One region of the Streptomyces sp. NPDC058525 genome, then DNA from elsewhere that is predicted to be linked to it. Evidence: riboswitches for the same ligand, from Rfam matches in the RefSeq annotation. Region 1 holds a riboswitch; the other holds the start of a gene.
What was found. Region 1 has a riboswitch for glycine ahead of gcvT (glycine cleavage system aminomethyltransferase GcvT). Riboswitches for the same ligand answer to the same signal wherever they lie in the genome.

Region 1 (6,974 bases):
GTAGGACATGGCGATCATGCCGATGAAGACCGCGCCGATCACCCAGGCGACGAGCGCCGCCGGACCCGCGACCTGGGCGGCCGTACCGGCTCCGAAGAGCCAGCCCGATCCGAAGATCGAGCCTATGCCGATCATGACCAGCGCGAAGAGACTGAGTCCCTTCTTGTTGGCTGCGCTCATGTCCATGGGTGCGTGTCCGTCCTGCCAGGGGATGCGGTGATTCCTTTATTCGGAGCCTATTTGCCGCTTCTTGAACGATTCAGTGGCAATGGGCCGCATCCGCCTGGGGCTTTGGTCATGAAAAGGGCCCGGCCCTGTGCAGAAACAAGGCCGGGCCCCTTCCGAGCCCGTGAGCTAGAGCGACGGGTAGAGCGGGAACTTCGCGGCGAGCGCGGAGACGCGGGCCTTGAGGGACTCGCTGTCGTACGCGGGCTTCAGCGCGGCCGCGATGATCTCCGCGACCTCCGTGAAGTCCTCGGCGCCGAAGCCGCGGGTGGCGAGCGCCGGCGTACCGATGCGCAGACCCGAGGTGACCATCGGCGGGCGCGGGTCGTTCGGGATCGCGTTCCGGTTGACCGTGATGCCGATCTCGTGGAGCCGGTCCTCGGCCTGCTGGCCGTCGAGCTCGGAGTTGCGCAGGTCGACCAGGACCAGGTGCACGTCCGTACCGCCGGAGAGGACGGAGACGCCGACCTCGGTGACGTCCGGCTGCACCAGGCGCTCGGCGATGATCTTCGCGCCCTCCAGGGTGCGCACCTGGCGCTCCTTGAAGTCCTCCGAGGCCGCGACCTTGAAGGAGACCGCCTTGGCGGCGATCACGTGCTCCAGCGGGCCGCCCTGCTGACCGGGGAAGACCGCGGAGTTGATCTTCTTGGCCAGCTCCTGCGTCGACAGGATGACACCGCCGCGCGGACCGCCGAGGGTCTTGTGCGTGGTGGTGGTGACGACGTGGGCGTGCGGCACCGGGTTCGGGTGCAGGCCCGCGGCGACCAGGCCGGCGAAGTGCGCCATGTCGACCATCAGGTACGCGCCGACCTCGTCCGCGATGCGGCGGAAGGCGGCGAAGTCCAGCTGGCGCGGGTAGGCGGACCAGCCCGCGACGATCAGCTGCGGCTTGGACTCCTTGGCGAGGCGCTCGACCTCGGCCATGTCGACCTGGCCCGACTCGTCGACGTGGTACGGGACCACGTTGTAGAGCTTGCCGGAGAAGTTGATCTTCATGCCGTGGGTCAGGTGACCGCCGTGGGCCAGGTTCAGGCCCATGATCGTGTCGCCCGGCTTGAGCAGCGCGAACATCGCGGCGGCGTTGGCCTGCGCACCGGAGTGCGGCTGGACGTTCGCGGCCTCGGCGCCGAACAGCGCCTTGATGCGGTCGATCGCGATCTGCTCGACCACGTCGACGTGCTCGCAGCCGCCGTAGTAGCGGCGGCCGGGGTAGCCCTCGGCGTACTTGTTGGTCAGGACCGAGCCCTGGGCCTCCATGACGGCGACCGGAGCGAAGTTCTCCGACGCGATCATTTCCAGGGTCGACTGCTGGCGCACGAGCTCGGCGTCGACGGCGGCGGCGACGTCGGGGTCGAGTTCGTGGAGAGGGGTGTTCAGTACGGACATCAGGATCCCCTGGGTCAGTTACCGGCGGTGAGCTTGGCGTACTCGTCGGCGGAGAGCAGGTCGTCCGGCTGCTCCGCGACGCGTACCTTGAACAGCCAGCCGCCCTCGAACGGGTCCGTGTTCACGAGCGCCGGGTTGTCGACGACGTCCTGGTTGGACTCGACGACCTCGCCGGAGACGGGGGAGTACAGGTCGCTGACCGACTTGGTCGACTCCAGCTCGCCGCAGGTCTCGCCCGCGGTCACGGTGTCGCCGACCTCGGGAAGCTGGGCGTAGACGACGTCACCGAGCGCGTTGGCCGCGAACTCCGTGATGCCGACCGTCGCGACGCCGCCCTCGGCGTCCGACAGCCACTCGTGCTCCTTGCTGTAACGCAGCTGCTGGGGGTTGCTCATGGCCTGATTCTCCTGGATGCGGGGGAGTGGATACGAACAGCGGTCTTGGGTACTGAGACGGCGGTACTGCGAGGTGCCGTACGGGGCTACTTCTGCCGCTTGTAGAACGGCAGGGCCACGACCTCGTACGGCTCATGCGTACCGCGAATGTCCACGCCGACGCCGGAGGTGCCGGGCGCGGCGTGTGCCGCGTCGACGTACGCGATCGCGATCGGCTTGCCCAGCGTGGGCGACGGGGCGCCCGAGGTGACCTCGCCGACGACCTGGCCGCCGGACACCACGCAGAAGCCGGCGCGCGGGACGCGGCGGCCCTCGGCGATCAGGCCGACCAGCTTGCGCGGCGGGTTCGCGGCGGCGCGCTCGGCGGCGGCCTCCAGCGCGGCGCGGCCGACGAAGTCCCCCTCCTTCTCGAACTTCACGACCCGGCCCAGCCCCGCGTCGAACGGGGTCAGCGAGGTGGTCAGCTCGTGCCCGTACAGCGGCATGCCCGCCTCCAGGCGCAGGGTGTCGCGGCAGGACAGGCCGGCCGGGACCAGGCCGACGCCCTCGCCCGCCTTCGTCAGCGCCTGCCACAGCTCCACGGCGTGCTCGGGGGCGACGAACAGCTCGAAGCCGTCCTCGCCGGTGTAGCCCGTACGGGCGATCAGCGCGGGCACTCCGGCCACCGTGCCCGGCAGGCCGGCGTAGTACTTGAGCCCGTCCAGGTCGGCGTCGGTGAGCGAGGCGAGGATGCCGGGGGACTCCGGGCCCTGGACGGCGATCAGCGCGTACGCGTCGCGGTCGTCGCGGACCTCGGCGTCGAAGCCGGCGGCGCGCTCGGTCAGGGCGTCCAGGACGACCTGGGCGTTGGAGGCGTTGGCGACGACCATGAACTCGGTCTCGCCGAGGCGGTAGACGATCAGGTCGTCGAGGATCCCGCCGTCCTCCTGGCAGATGTGCGTGTAGCGGGCGCGGCCGACGCCGACCGTGGAGATGTTGCCGACCAGCGCGTAGTCCAGGACCTTGACGGCCTCCGGGCCGGTCAGGGTGATCTCGCCCATGTGGGACAGATCGAAGAGGCCGGCCTTGGTGCGCACGGCGTTGTGCTCGTCGCGCTCGCTGCCGTACCGCAGCGGCATGTCCCAGCCCGCGAAGTCGGTCATGGTCGCACCGAGCGAGCGGTGCAGCGCATCGAGTGCGGTCAGGCGGGGGGCGTTGCTCATGGGTGTGGCTCCCGGGTCCCAGGGCATGACATGACGAGGAAGGTCCTCCCCATCTGTCATCGGAACCTGAGAGGTTCGCCGAGAGTTCCCCCACTGCCGGGGACGGTCGGCTTGCACCTTGGGTGGAGCCGCCCGTCGGACGGCTCGCTTTTCAGATCTGCCTCATCCACGCGGTACGGGGCCTGAGAGATTCAAGGGAGGTTCTTGCTCCTTCGGCGCCCGTGCACGGCCTCGCGGCGTGCCGGGACTCTCCCGCGCGGATTCAAGCGGCCGGTATGCAGTTGGTCCAGATGGCGCACATCATTGCACGCCGCTGTGGTGATCGGGCGTGGGGGCCCCGAAAGTTCGTACGGGGCGGGAAGGCTGGAACGGAACCGGTGCTCCCGGATTACCGTCTCTTTACACTCAGTGGGAAAGGGTCCTGGTGACCCGATTCGGGGGAGGCGAACACTGTGCGGCGATTCGGAGTAGTGGCGGCTGTGGGAACCGTGGACGCGGTGCCGGCGCAGCGCGGCGGCGGTGCGGGTGCCGGCGCGGGCGCCGGTGCGGCGTGCGCGGGCGCGGGCGCCGGACGGGTACGGGACCTTCGCGGGGCCGGGGCGCGGGGGGCGCGCCGGCTCGGCTTCGCCGCGGGCGACATCGTGGTGGTGTCCGGACTGCCGGGCGGCGGCAAGAGCACGCTGATCAAGAGGGCGGCCGCCGAGGGCGGCGCGATCGACTCCCAGGACACCCGCGAGCGCTGGGAGCGGCGGATGCCGGCGGGGCTGCCGTACGGGGCCTACCGGCCGCTGGTGCGGGCCGCGCACTACTGGGGGCTGTGGCGGACCCTGCGCTCCGGAGCCTCGGTGGTCGTGCACGACTGCGGCACCCAGGCGTGGGTACGGGGCCTGCTCGCGGCCGTCGCGCGGCGGCGGGGCCGGGCGCTGCACCTGCTGCTCCTGGACAGCAGCCCGGAGGAGGCGCTGTCCGGGCAGGCGGCGCGGGGGCGGCGGGTCTCGGCGTACGCCTTCGCCCGTCACCGGGGCGCGGTGACGAGGCTCCTGCGCGATGCCGAGGCCGGGCGTCCGCCGGCGGGCTGTGCGTCGGTCACCCTCCTGGACCGCCCGTCGGCTGCCGCCGTCTCCCACATAACCTTCCACCCCTAGCCCGGGCCCCGCCGAACCAGGGCTCCGCCCGCGCGGCCCAGCCTCCGCCACTGGGGCTCCGCCCCAGACCCCGCGCCTCAAACGCCGGCGGGGCTGGATTGTGCCGGCGTAGTCCTGCGAAGCGCGCGCAGTGGCGCTCTCGGGCAACCCCCTCCCCCCTGCCGGCGAGCCGGAGCCAAATCCAGCCCCTCCGGCGTTTGAGGAGCGGGGGTACGGGGGCGGAGCCCCCGCAGCGGTGCCGCGGCACAAGACAGCCCCTCCGGCGACTGAGGAGCGGGTTGCCCCGGCGGAGCCCCCGGCGCGGGCGCAGCGGATAATCTCGCCACGACGTTCGGCGGGACCACAGACGGAGGCAAGCGGCACATGCAAGGCAGCGCGAGCGGCACCGGCTGGCCGGGGAATGAGCTGGAGCAGGTGCTCGGCGCGGCGCTCGGGCAGCCGGACGCCGGGGCCCGGATCCTGGAGGTGCTGGGCCGCAGCCAGGTCTGGGTGCCCCTGCCCGGCGGCGGCGCACCCGACGCCCCGAGCCTCGACCTGCCCACCATGGACATCGGCGGGGCCGCGTACGTCCCCGTCTACAGTTCCGAGGCCCAGTTCCGCTACTGCGTCGGCCCCGGCATGGACTTCGCCGTGGCCCCCGCCGTGGAGTTCGCCCGCGGCCTGCCCCCGCAGCTCGGCATCGCCCTCAATCCCGAGGGCGCCGTCGGCGTGCCCCTGCCCCCGCCCGCCGTGGCGGAGCTGTGCCGTACCGGGCGGACCCCGCTCGACGGGCCGTCCACCGGCGGTCGGGTCCGGCTCTACGAGCCCGACTGGCAGGAGGACCCGGTGGACTTCCTGGCCGCCGCCGCCGAGGAGTTCCGCACCACCGGCGTGGTCGCCGCCGCCCACCGCTGCCTCGCCAGCGTCGAGGGCGGGGAGCCGGAACTGTTCATCGGTGTCCGACTGGTGGGATGGGAGCCGGAGACGCGCGGCGCCCCGCTGGAGGCCCTCGGCCGGGCCCTGACCCGCGTCCCGGCGCCCTGGCCGGTGCAGTTGATCCTCCTCGACGCCGTGCAGGACCCGGTCACGGACTGGATTCGTGAGCGCGTACGCCCCTTCTACCTTCCGTAGGGCCGCTTAAGCTGGGGTACGCGTGGACGACGGGCGGACGAAGAGGGGTACCGGGTGAGTGCGTCAGGCACGGCCGCGGCCGGGCAGGTCGAGCACATGCTGCGCCAGGTGACTCCCGGGCGCTATGAGGGCTACGAGTCACTTCTGCACGCCCTCGCCGAGGGCCGGGTGTGGATGCTGCTGTGGCAGGGGCAGCCGGGTTCCCCGGACGCCCAGTACGGCGGCATGGAGGTCGAGAGCCTCGGCTACGCCCCGTGCGTGACCTCCCCGCAGGAGCTGGCCGCCAGCGGCTGGAACCGGGGCTACGAGGTGGTCACCGGGCGGGACATCGCCCGCGCGCTCTACCCGGACCGCTGGGGCCTGTGGCTCAACCCGCACGCCCAGGGCGGCGGGCTCGGCGTCCCGTGGGCCGACCTGCGCCGGATCGCGACCGGCCTGGACCGGATGCCGGCCGGGCCGCTGCGGCTGTCCGAGCCCTCCCTGGAGCTGCCGCAGTTCTACGGGCTGCTGACCCAGCACGCGCACCGCACCCCGGCCGTCCGGTCGCTGCGCCGCGCCTGGGTGCAGCCCGCGCTCGGGTCCCCCTACCTGGCGGTCGGGCTCGACCTGTACGACGCCTCCGCGCCCGCGCTGGAATCCGTACGGGAGATGATGCGCCAGTCGGTCGGCGTGGTCCCCGAGGGCGTCCCGGTGTGCACGGTCGCGCTGGCGGACGAGCACGACCCCGTCGCGATGTGGCTGCGCGCGCAGACCCGCCCCTTCTACGACCGCGAGGGCCAGGCGCCCGCGTACTGACAGGGGAATTCCGGCCGTACACCGCCCGGTTTCCAGACATCCGCATACCGAGACATCCGTCTCGAAGGCCGCACCGGTCCCATCGGTGCGGCCTTCGCCATATCCACCGAATGTGCCCAGGATCCGGGCCCGAAACGGTAGTTGGGCCGGATGTCCGTTCCGCGCCGAACGGGCGGTGTTTCACCGCTCAACAGAGCGCGTGGTTCGGATAACGGAAGGTGGCGGTGCAGATCACGGTTGCGCATCACATCCCCGGCAGGTCTGGCGGCCGATTGAGAGGGCGTTGAAGACTCCCCCCACCGAAGGCCGGTCAATCTGACAACCACCAGCCCTTCACGTGCACTTCAGGCGCATTTCGCGCCAATCGCACCATCACGCGACGCCGAAAGAAACAAGCCGCCACAGCGGCGGGCATGGGCCGGCCACCGTCGGCCGAGAGGGGTCCCCACCACGATGACGGCACCACTGCACGACACCACCGCGGCCGAGCCCGCAGCCGTGGCCGCCCCCGGAGTTCCCCTGAAGGCGATCGAGGGACGTTCGCCGTGGAAGATCGCCTGGCTGCGCCTCAAGCGCGACAAGGTCGCCCTGGCCGGCGGTGTCGTCGTGCTCCTGCTGATCCTCGTCGCGATCTTCGCGCCGTTGATCGTCAAGGCCTTCGGCCACCCGCCGGAGGAGCTGCACGAGGACATGCTGGACCCGCTGCTCGGCCTGCC
Region 2 (6,974 bases), on a different contig from region 1:
GATCGGGAAGCCGCAGGATCTGGAGCCCGCGCTCAACATCCCCGGCGGTGTCGTCCAGACGCTGGAGAAGGAACAGGCCACCGTCGTCGTCACACGGCCGGCGAAGATCGTTGTGGATGCCTTGCGGGCTGCGAAGCAGCCTGACTACGCTCGGTCGTCATCGTGAGGATGCGGAGCGGAGAGTGGACCGGCTCACGCGGGCGGATGCCTGCGGGGGGTCGGCGCACCGAAGTCGCGGTGCGTGGTGGAAACTGTCTGGTGGTTACGGACGTTGTGAGAATGTCCGGGTCGGCAGGTGTGTGCATTCGGAGTTCGTCCTGCCCCACGGGCGGGTCTGTTTCGGTCAAGGGGAATCGCCCGTGAAGTTGTTTGAGAAGTTGTTCGGCAAGAAGAACCGCGAGGAAGGCGGAGCGGCACGTCACCGTGCCGGGCATGGCGACGCGGAGGGGCAGGGCGACCGGCCGCTCTTCCGTGACGAGGTCGCGGGCGGGGGTGACATTTCGGGCGGTCACGGCGCGTCGTCTGTTGACCCCGCTGGTACCGGACGCATAGGTTTCGGTGAACCATCAACCTCAAGTGCGGGTGGAGGGTTTGCCCCCGACCCGTATGCCACCAATGCCTCCGCGGGGCAGCCGCGGCGCGAGGAGCCGTCCATGTCGGCCGAGCAGGTTTGCAGCAGGTGCGGACACCGCAGCGATGCGGCCAGCCGGTTCTGCTCCAACTGCGGTGCGCCGCTGCGGGCGGGTCTGACGCCGGAGCGTGCCTCGGAGACCACGTCCACCATCTCGATCTCGGGCCTCGAGGCCTACGAGGCCGAGGTGTCGGGACAACAGCACGTGTCGTCCTCGCTGTCCCCCGAGGCCCAGGCCGCGGTGGAAGCGCTGCCGCCCGGTTCCGCCCTGCTGATCGTGCGGCGCGGCCCCAACTCCGGTAGCCGCTTCCTGCTGGACGGAGAGCTGACCACGGCGGGCCGGCACCCGCAGAGCGACATCTTCCTGGACGACGTCACCGTCTCCCGGCGCCATGTCGAGTTCCGCAGGAGCCAGGACGGCGGATTCACCGTCTCCGACGTCGGCAGCCTCAACGGCACGTACGTGAACCGTGAGCCGATCGACTCCGTCGCGCTGCACAACGGCGACGAGGTGCAGATCGGCAAGTACCGGCTGGTCTTCTACGCGAGCCTGCGGGGCGTCTGACCCTCCCCCCGGACTCCGTCCGGAGGGACCCCCAGAGGGAAGGTCCCATGCTGCGCACCCCGACAGGCGGTGCCGGAAACGGCGCCGCCGGCTCGGCCGGGCGGCTGGTGAGCATCGGCACGGTGCTCACCACGCTGCGTGACGAGTTCCCCGAAGTCACCATCTCGAAGATCCGTTTCCTGGAGGCGGAGGGGCTCGTCGAGCCCCGGCGCACGCCGTCGGGATACCGCAAGTTCAGCACCGAGGACGTCGAGCGGCTCGCCCGCATCCTGCGGTTGCAGCGCGATCACTACCTGCCGTTGAAGGTCATCCGCGAGCAGCTCGACGCCCTGGCCCGCGGTGAGCAGATCCGGATTCCGGCGCCCACGCCGCACGGGGAGTCCGTCGATCCCACGGGCCCCGCGGCCGTGTACGGGGAAGTGGGCCGGGAGCGGCCCACGGTGGCCCGGGTGGGCCGGGAGGAGCTGATCGCGGCCGCCGGGGTGGACGAGGTCCAGCTGGTCGAGTGGGAGTCGTACGGGCTGCTCGCGGAGGCGCCCGGCGGCGGATTCGACGCCGAGGCGGTGACCGTGGCCCGGCTGGTGGCCGACCTGGGGCGGTTCGGTCTGGAGCCGCGGCACCTGCGGGCGATGAAGGCGGCCGCGGACCGGGAGGCGGGCCTGGTGGAGCAGGTCGTGGCGCCCCTGCGGCGGCACCGCAATCCCCAGACCAGGGCGCATGCGGAGGCCACGATGAAGGAGCTCGCGGGGCTCTGCGTACGGCTCCACGAAGCCCTGGTGCAGACCGCCCTCGGAGTGCGGCTGCCGTGAGGCAGGGGGCCCCGACTACCCAAACCTGCCGGGCAGGTCCTAGGGTTACTGTGTGAACGAGCTCGACGTTGTGGGTGTCCGGGTGGAAATGCCCTCGAACCAACCGATCGTGCTCCTGCGTGAAGTGGGAGGCGACCGGTACCTCCCCATCTGGATCGGCCCTGGGGAGGCGACCGCCATTGCCTTCGCGCAGCAGGGGATGGCCCCTGCCAGGCCGCTGACGCACGACCTGTTCAAGGACGTGCTGGAGGCGGTCGGCGAGGAGCTCACCGAGGTCCGGATCACGGATCTGCGGGAGGGCGTCTTCTACGCGGAGCTCGTCTTCGCCAGCGGGGTCGAAGTGAGCGCGCGCCCTTCCGACGCCATAGCGCTGGCCCTGCGCACCGGGACGCCGATCTACGGCAGCGACGGGGTGCTCGACGACGCGGGGATCGCGATTCCGGACGAGCAGGAGGACGAGGTGGAGAAGTTCCGCGAGTTCCTCGACCAGATCTCACCCGAGGACTTCGGTACCGGCCCGCAGTGAGACGGTGGCCGGGTCGGCCGCGTCGTCCACCGGGAACTGCCAGCCCATTCGGTTAGCCTTTCCCCGCAAAGGGATACGGGAAACCACTCTCAGGGTGATTATCACTCGGCGTGCCGAGTGTGGCGATCGTTGACGCACCCCTGGTGACTGCCTACCTTCAAGGTGGGCAGGTCAAGGACGGAGGGTCGGCGTGAGGATCACGGGCGACGGTACGACCGGGGGCATCCCCGCACGGAGTGATGGTGGGCCGTACCCGCTGCACGGCAGTGCGGCCGGGTCCGCGCGCCGTCAGCCGGAGTCGACGCCGGTCGGACCGGTGGGCGGCGACCCGGCGCCCGAGCAGATCGGCTACCGCGGGCCGACCGCGTGCGCCGCGGCCGGGATCACCTACCGGCAGCTCGACTACTGGGCCAGAACCGGGCTGGTGGAGCCGAGCGTGCGCCCCGCCTACGGCTCGGGGACGCAGCGGCTGTACAGCTTCCGCGACGTCGTGGTCCTCAAGATCGTCAAACGCTTCCTGGACACCGGGGTGGCGCTGCAGAACATCCGCACGGCCGTGCAGCACCTGCGCGACCGCGGCTTCTCGGACCTCGAGCGGATGACGCTGATGAGCGACGGCGCGACCGTCTACGAGTGCACCTCGCCGGACCAGGTCGTGAGCCTGCTCCAGGGCGGTCAGGGCGTCTTCGGCATCGCCGTGGGCGTGGTCTGGCGCGACGTCGAGAGCGCTCTGTCCCGGCTGCACGGCGAGCGGGTGGACACGGGCGAGACCCTCGTCGGGCACAACCCGACGGACGAGCTGGCCGCCCGCCGCAACCGGGCCGGCTGAACCGCGCCGCGGGAATGTCAGTCCCGTAGGGCAGCATCGGTCATGTGAGAGCCGCGCCGACCATCCTGCATCTGGACATGGACGCCTTCTACGCGTCCGTGGAGCAGGCGTCGAAGCCGAGCCTGCGGGGCAAGGCCGTCATCGTGGGCGGGCTCGGTCCGCGCGGGGTCGTCGCCACCGCCTCGTACGAGGCCCGGCGGTTCGGCGTGCATTCGGCGATGCCGATGGCCCAGGCGCGGCGGCTCTGCCCGAACGGCGCCTACCTGATTCCGCGCTTCACCCTGTACCGGCAGGTCAGCGATGTGGTGATGGCCCTGCTGCGAGAGCTGTCGCCGCTGGTGGAGCCGCTCTCCCTGGACGAGGCCTTCGTGGACCTGGAGGCGGGCGGGACCGCCTTCGACTCGGCGGGCGCCCGGGCCACCGGGGAGCGGCTGCGGGCGGACATCAGGGCCGCCACGGGGCTCAGCGGATCGGTGGGACTGGCCGGGTCGAAGATGCTGGCCAAAGTGGCGTCCGAGGAGGCCAAGCCGGCCGGCCTGCTGCTGATCGAGCCGGGTACGGAGCGGGAGCTCCTCGCGCCGATGTCGGTACGGACCCTGCCCGGGGTGGGGCCGGCCACCGGCGAGCACCTGCGCCGCGCCGGGATCACCACGGTGGGGGACCTGGCGGAGGCCGGGGAGGACGAGCTGGTGCGCATGCTCGGGCGCTCGCACGGCGTGGGGCTGTACAGGATGGCGCTGGGGATCGACGACCGGCCGGTGGTCGCGGAGCGGGACGCGAAATCGGTGTCGGTGGAGGACACCTTCGACGTAGACCTGCACGACCGGGTGCGGATCAGGACCGAGGTGCAGCGGCTCGCGGACCGGTGCGTGCAGCGGCTGCGCGGATCCGGGCACTCGGGGCGGACGATCGTGCTGAAGGTGCGCAGGTACGACTTCTCGACGCTGACGCGGTCCGAGACGCTGCGGGGGCCCACGGACGACCCCGCGGTCGTGCGCGAGGCCGCGGCGCGGCTGCTGGAGGGCGTGGACACCACGGGCGGGGTGCGGCTGCTGGGCGTGGGGGTGACCGGGCTGGCGGACTACACGCAGGAGGACCTGTTCGCGCAGTCACTGGCCGCCGAGCCCCAGGAGGGGACGGGGGAGGCGCCCGGGCCCGATGGGCCCTCCGGGGCCGGTGGGGCGGCCGGGGCCGCTGCGGGGGCCCTGGAGGGCGCGGAGGGCGCGGCGGGCACTGAGCCGCCAGGGGAGCGGCCCGGGGCGCCCTCGGAGCCGGAGGCGGCCGTGGAGCGGCGGTGGACGGCCGGGAGCGACGTGCGGCACGCGGTGTACGGGCCCGGGTGGGTGCAGGGCAGCGGGGTCGGGCGGGTGACCGTACGGTTCGAGCGGCCGGGATCGGAGCCCGGCCGGGTGCGGACCTTCCGGGTGGACGACCCCGAGCTGGAGCCGTCCGATCCGCTGCCGCTGGTGGGGGACGAGCCGCCGGCCCCGGCCTCCCCGGCCCCCTCGGCCTCGTAGCCCGACGGCCTAGCCCTCGTCGCCCGCCAGGCGGCCGAAGTCGCGTTGGAAGTCGCTGGGCAGGGTCACGTCCAGGCCGTAGTGGTGGTAGAGCTGCAGCTCCTGTTCGGGGGAGAGGTGGCGGCCGACGCCGAAGTCGGGTGCGTCCTTGATCAGGGAGCGGTCGAAGGGCACCCGCAGGGTGTCGCCGACCATCTCGCTCGGCTCCAGGGGGACGAAGGCGTCCCGGCCGAACAGGCCGGTCCGCACGGCTGCCCATTCCGGGACTCCCGTGGCATCGTCGAGGTAGACCTCGTCGATGGTGCCGATCTTGGTGCCGTTGCGGTCGAACGCCTTGCGGCCGATCAGGCTGCGCGGATCGATGTCGGTCTGCACGGTCCCTCCAAATGGTCGCAACTCCTCCGTAATGACTACAGAAGTGCATATCGGGAAAGGAGGCCACTCGGGGAGTGCCCAGATCCTCGCTGGTAGGCTGGGTGCTGGCTGTCGACCCTGTGCGGGAGAGTCCTCCGAGTGAACGTGACGGAGGCGCCGAAGGAGCAAATCCTCCCCGGAATCTCTCAGGCATACGTACCGCACGGACGAGGCCACTCTGGAAAGCAGGGGCGGGTACCGGGCGTGCAGTGCCGGTCCCACTCCTCACCGACGGTGAAAGCCGGACCTCGCGGGCGACCCCTGCGGATCCGGTGAAGCTCTCAGGTTGAGATGACAGAGGGGGAGGCCGTCCGGGTGCCCGCGCCGTGGTGCCCCTCGCAGGTCGTACGACCAGGAGGCCTCCGTACATGACCGCCAACCGCATTCCGCTCTCCCAGCTGGAGCGAGGCATCCCCTTCGAGCAGCGCCACATCGGCCCGGATGCCGAGGCGCAGGCGAAGATGCTCGCCCAGGTGGGCTACGGCTCCCTGGACGAGCTGACCGCCGCCGCGGTGCCGGATGTCATCAAGACCGCCGAAGCGCTCAACCTGCCCGAGGCGCGGACCGAGGCGGAGGTGCTCGCCGAGCTGCGCTCGCTCGCCGACCGCAACCAGGTCCTCTCCCCGATGATCGGCCTCGGCTACTACGGGACCTTCACGCCGCCGGTGATCCTGCGCAACGTCATGGAGAACCCGGCCTGGTACACGGCCTACACGCCGTACCAGCCGGAGATCTCGCAGGGCCGCCTCGAGGCGCTGCTGAACTTCCAGACGGTCGTCGCCGACCTCACCGGGCTGCCGACCTCCGGCGCCTCGCTGCTCGACGAGGGCACCGCGGCCGCCGAGGCCATGTCGCTCGCCCGCCGCGTGGGCAAGGTCAAGGGCGGCGTCTTCCTGATCGACGCGGACGCGCTGCCGCAGACCATCGCCGTGATCGAGACCCGCGCCGAGCCCACGGGCGTCGAGGTCGTCGTCGCGGACCTCTCGGACGGCATCCCGGCCGAGATCGCCGAGCGCGGCGTCTTCGGCGTGCTGCTCCAGTACCCGGGCGCCTCCGGTGCCGTACGGGAGATCAAGCCGCTGATCGACCAGGCGCACGAGCTCGGTGCCGTCGTCACCGTCTCGGCCGACCTGCTCGCGCTGACCCTGCTGACCTCCCCGGGCGAGCTGGGCGCCGACATCGCCGTCGGCACCACGCAGCGCTTCGGTGTCCCGATGGGCTTCGGCGGACCGCACGCCGGCTACATGGCCGTCCAGGCCAAGCACGCCCGCTCGCTGCCGGGCCGCCTCGTCGGCGTCTCCGTGGACGCGGACGGCAACAAGGCCTACCGCCTGGCGCTGCAGACCCGTGAGCAGCACATCCGCCGCGAGAAGGCGACCAGCAACATCTGCACCGCGCAGGTGCTGCTGGCCGTCATGGCCGCCATGTACGCCGTCTACCACGGCCCGGACGGCCTGCGGACGATCGCCCGCCGCACCCACCGCTACGCCGCGCTGCTCGCCGCGGGCCTGCAGGCCGGCGGGGTCGAGATCGTGCACGGCGCGTACTTCGACACGATCACGGCCCGGGTCCCGGGCCGCGCGGCCGAGGTCGTCGCCGCCGCCCGCGAGGGCGGGGTCAACCTGTACCAGGCCGACGCCGACCACGTCTCCGTCTCCTGCGACGAGACCACCCTGCGCGCCG

Region 2: it holds a riboswitch for glycine, as region 1 does, so the genes downstream of both, gcvP (aminomethyl-transferring glycine dehydrogenase) here and gcvT (glycine cleavage system aminomethyltransferase GcvT) in region 1, are expected to answer to the same signal.

What each region holds. Positions count from the first base shown of each region.
Region 1 is NZ_JBHXNP010000020.1:28,411-35,384, forward strand. It holds gene ACFWP3_RS12770 (APC family permease) at 1-186, opposite strand, end outside; gene glyA (serine hydroxymethyltransferase) at 355-1,611, opposite strand; gene gcvH (glycine cleavage system protein GcvH) at 1,626-2,006, opposite strand; gene gcvT (glycine cleavage system aminomethyltransferase GcvT) at 2,093-3,208, opposite strand; glycine riboswitch at 3,370-3,473, opposite strand; gene ACFWP3_RS12790 (AAA family ATPase) at 3,697-4,353, shown strand; gene ACFWP3_RS12795 (enhanced serine sensitivity protein SseB) at 4,717-5,463, shown strand; gene ACFWP3_RS12800 (enhanced serine sensitivity protein SseB C-terminal domain-containing protein) at 5,518-6,258, shown strand; gene ACFWP3_RS12805 (ABC transporter permease) at 6,712-6,974, shown strand, end outside.
Region 2 is NZ_JBHXNP010000064.1:38,001-44,974, reverse strand. It holds gene ACFWP3_RS26860 (DUF881 domain-containing protein) at 1-166, shown strand, start outside; gene ACFWP3_RS26855 (FHA domain-containing protein) at 252-1,196, shown strand; gene ACFWP3_RS26850 (MerR family transcriptional regulator) at 1,244-2,005, shown strand; gene ACFWP3_RS26845 (bifunctional nuclease family protein) at 2,058-2,531, shown strand; gene ACFWP3_RS26840 (MerR family transcriptional regulator) at 2,722-3,360, shown strand; gene ACFWP3_RS26835 (DNA polymerase IV) at 3,405-4,877, shown strand; gene ACFWP3_RS26830 (PRC-barrel domain-containing protein) at 4,887-5,252, opposite strand; glycine riboswitch at 5,365-5,463, shown strand; gene gcvP (aminomethyl-transferring glycine dehydrogenase) at 5,660-6,974, shown strand, end outside.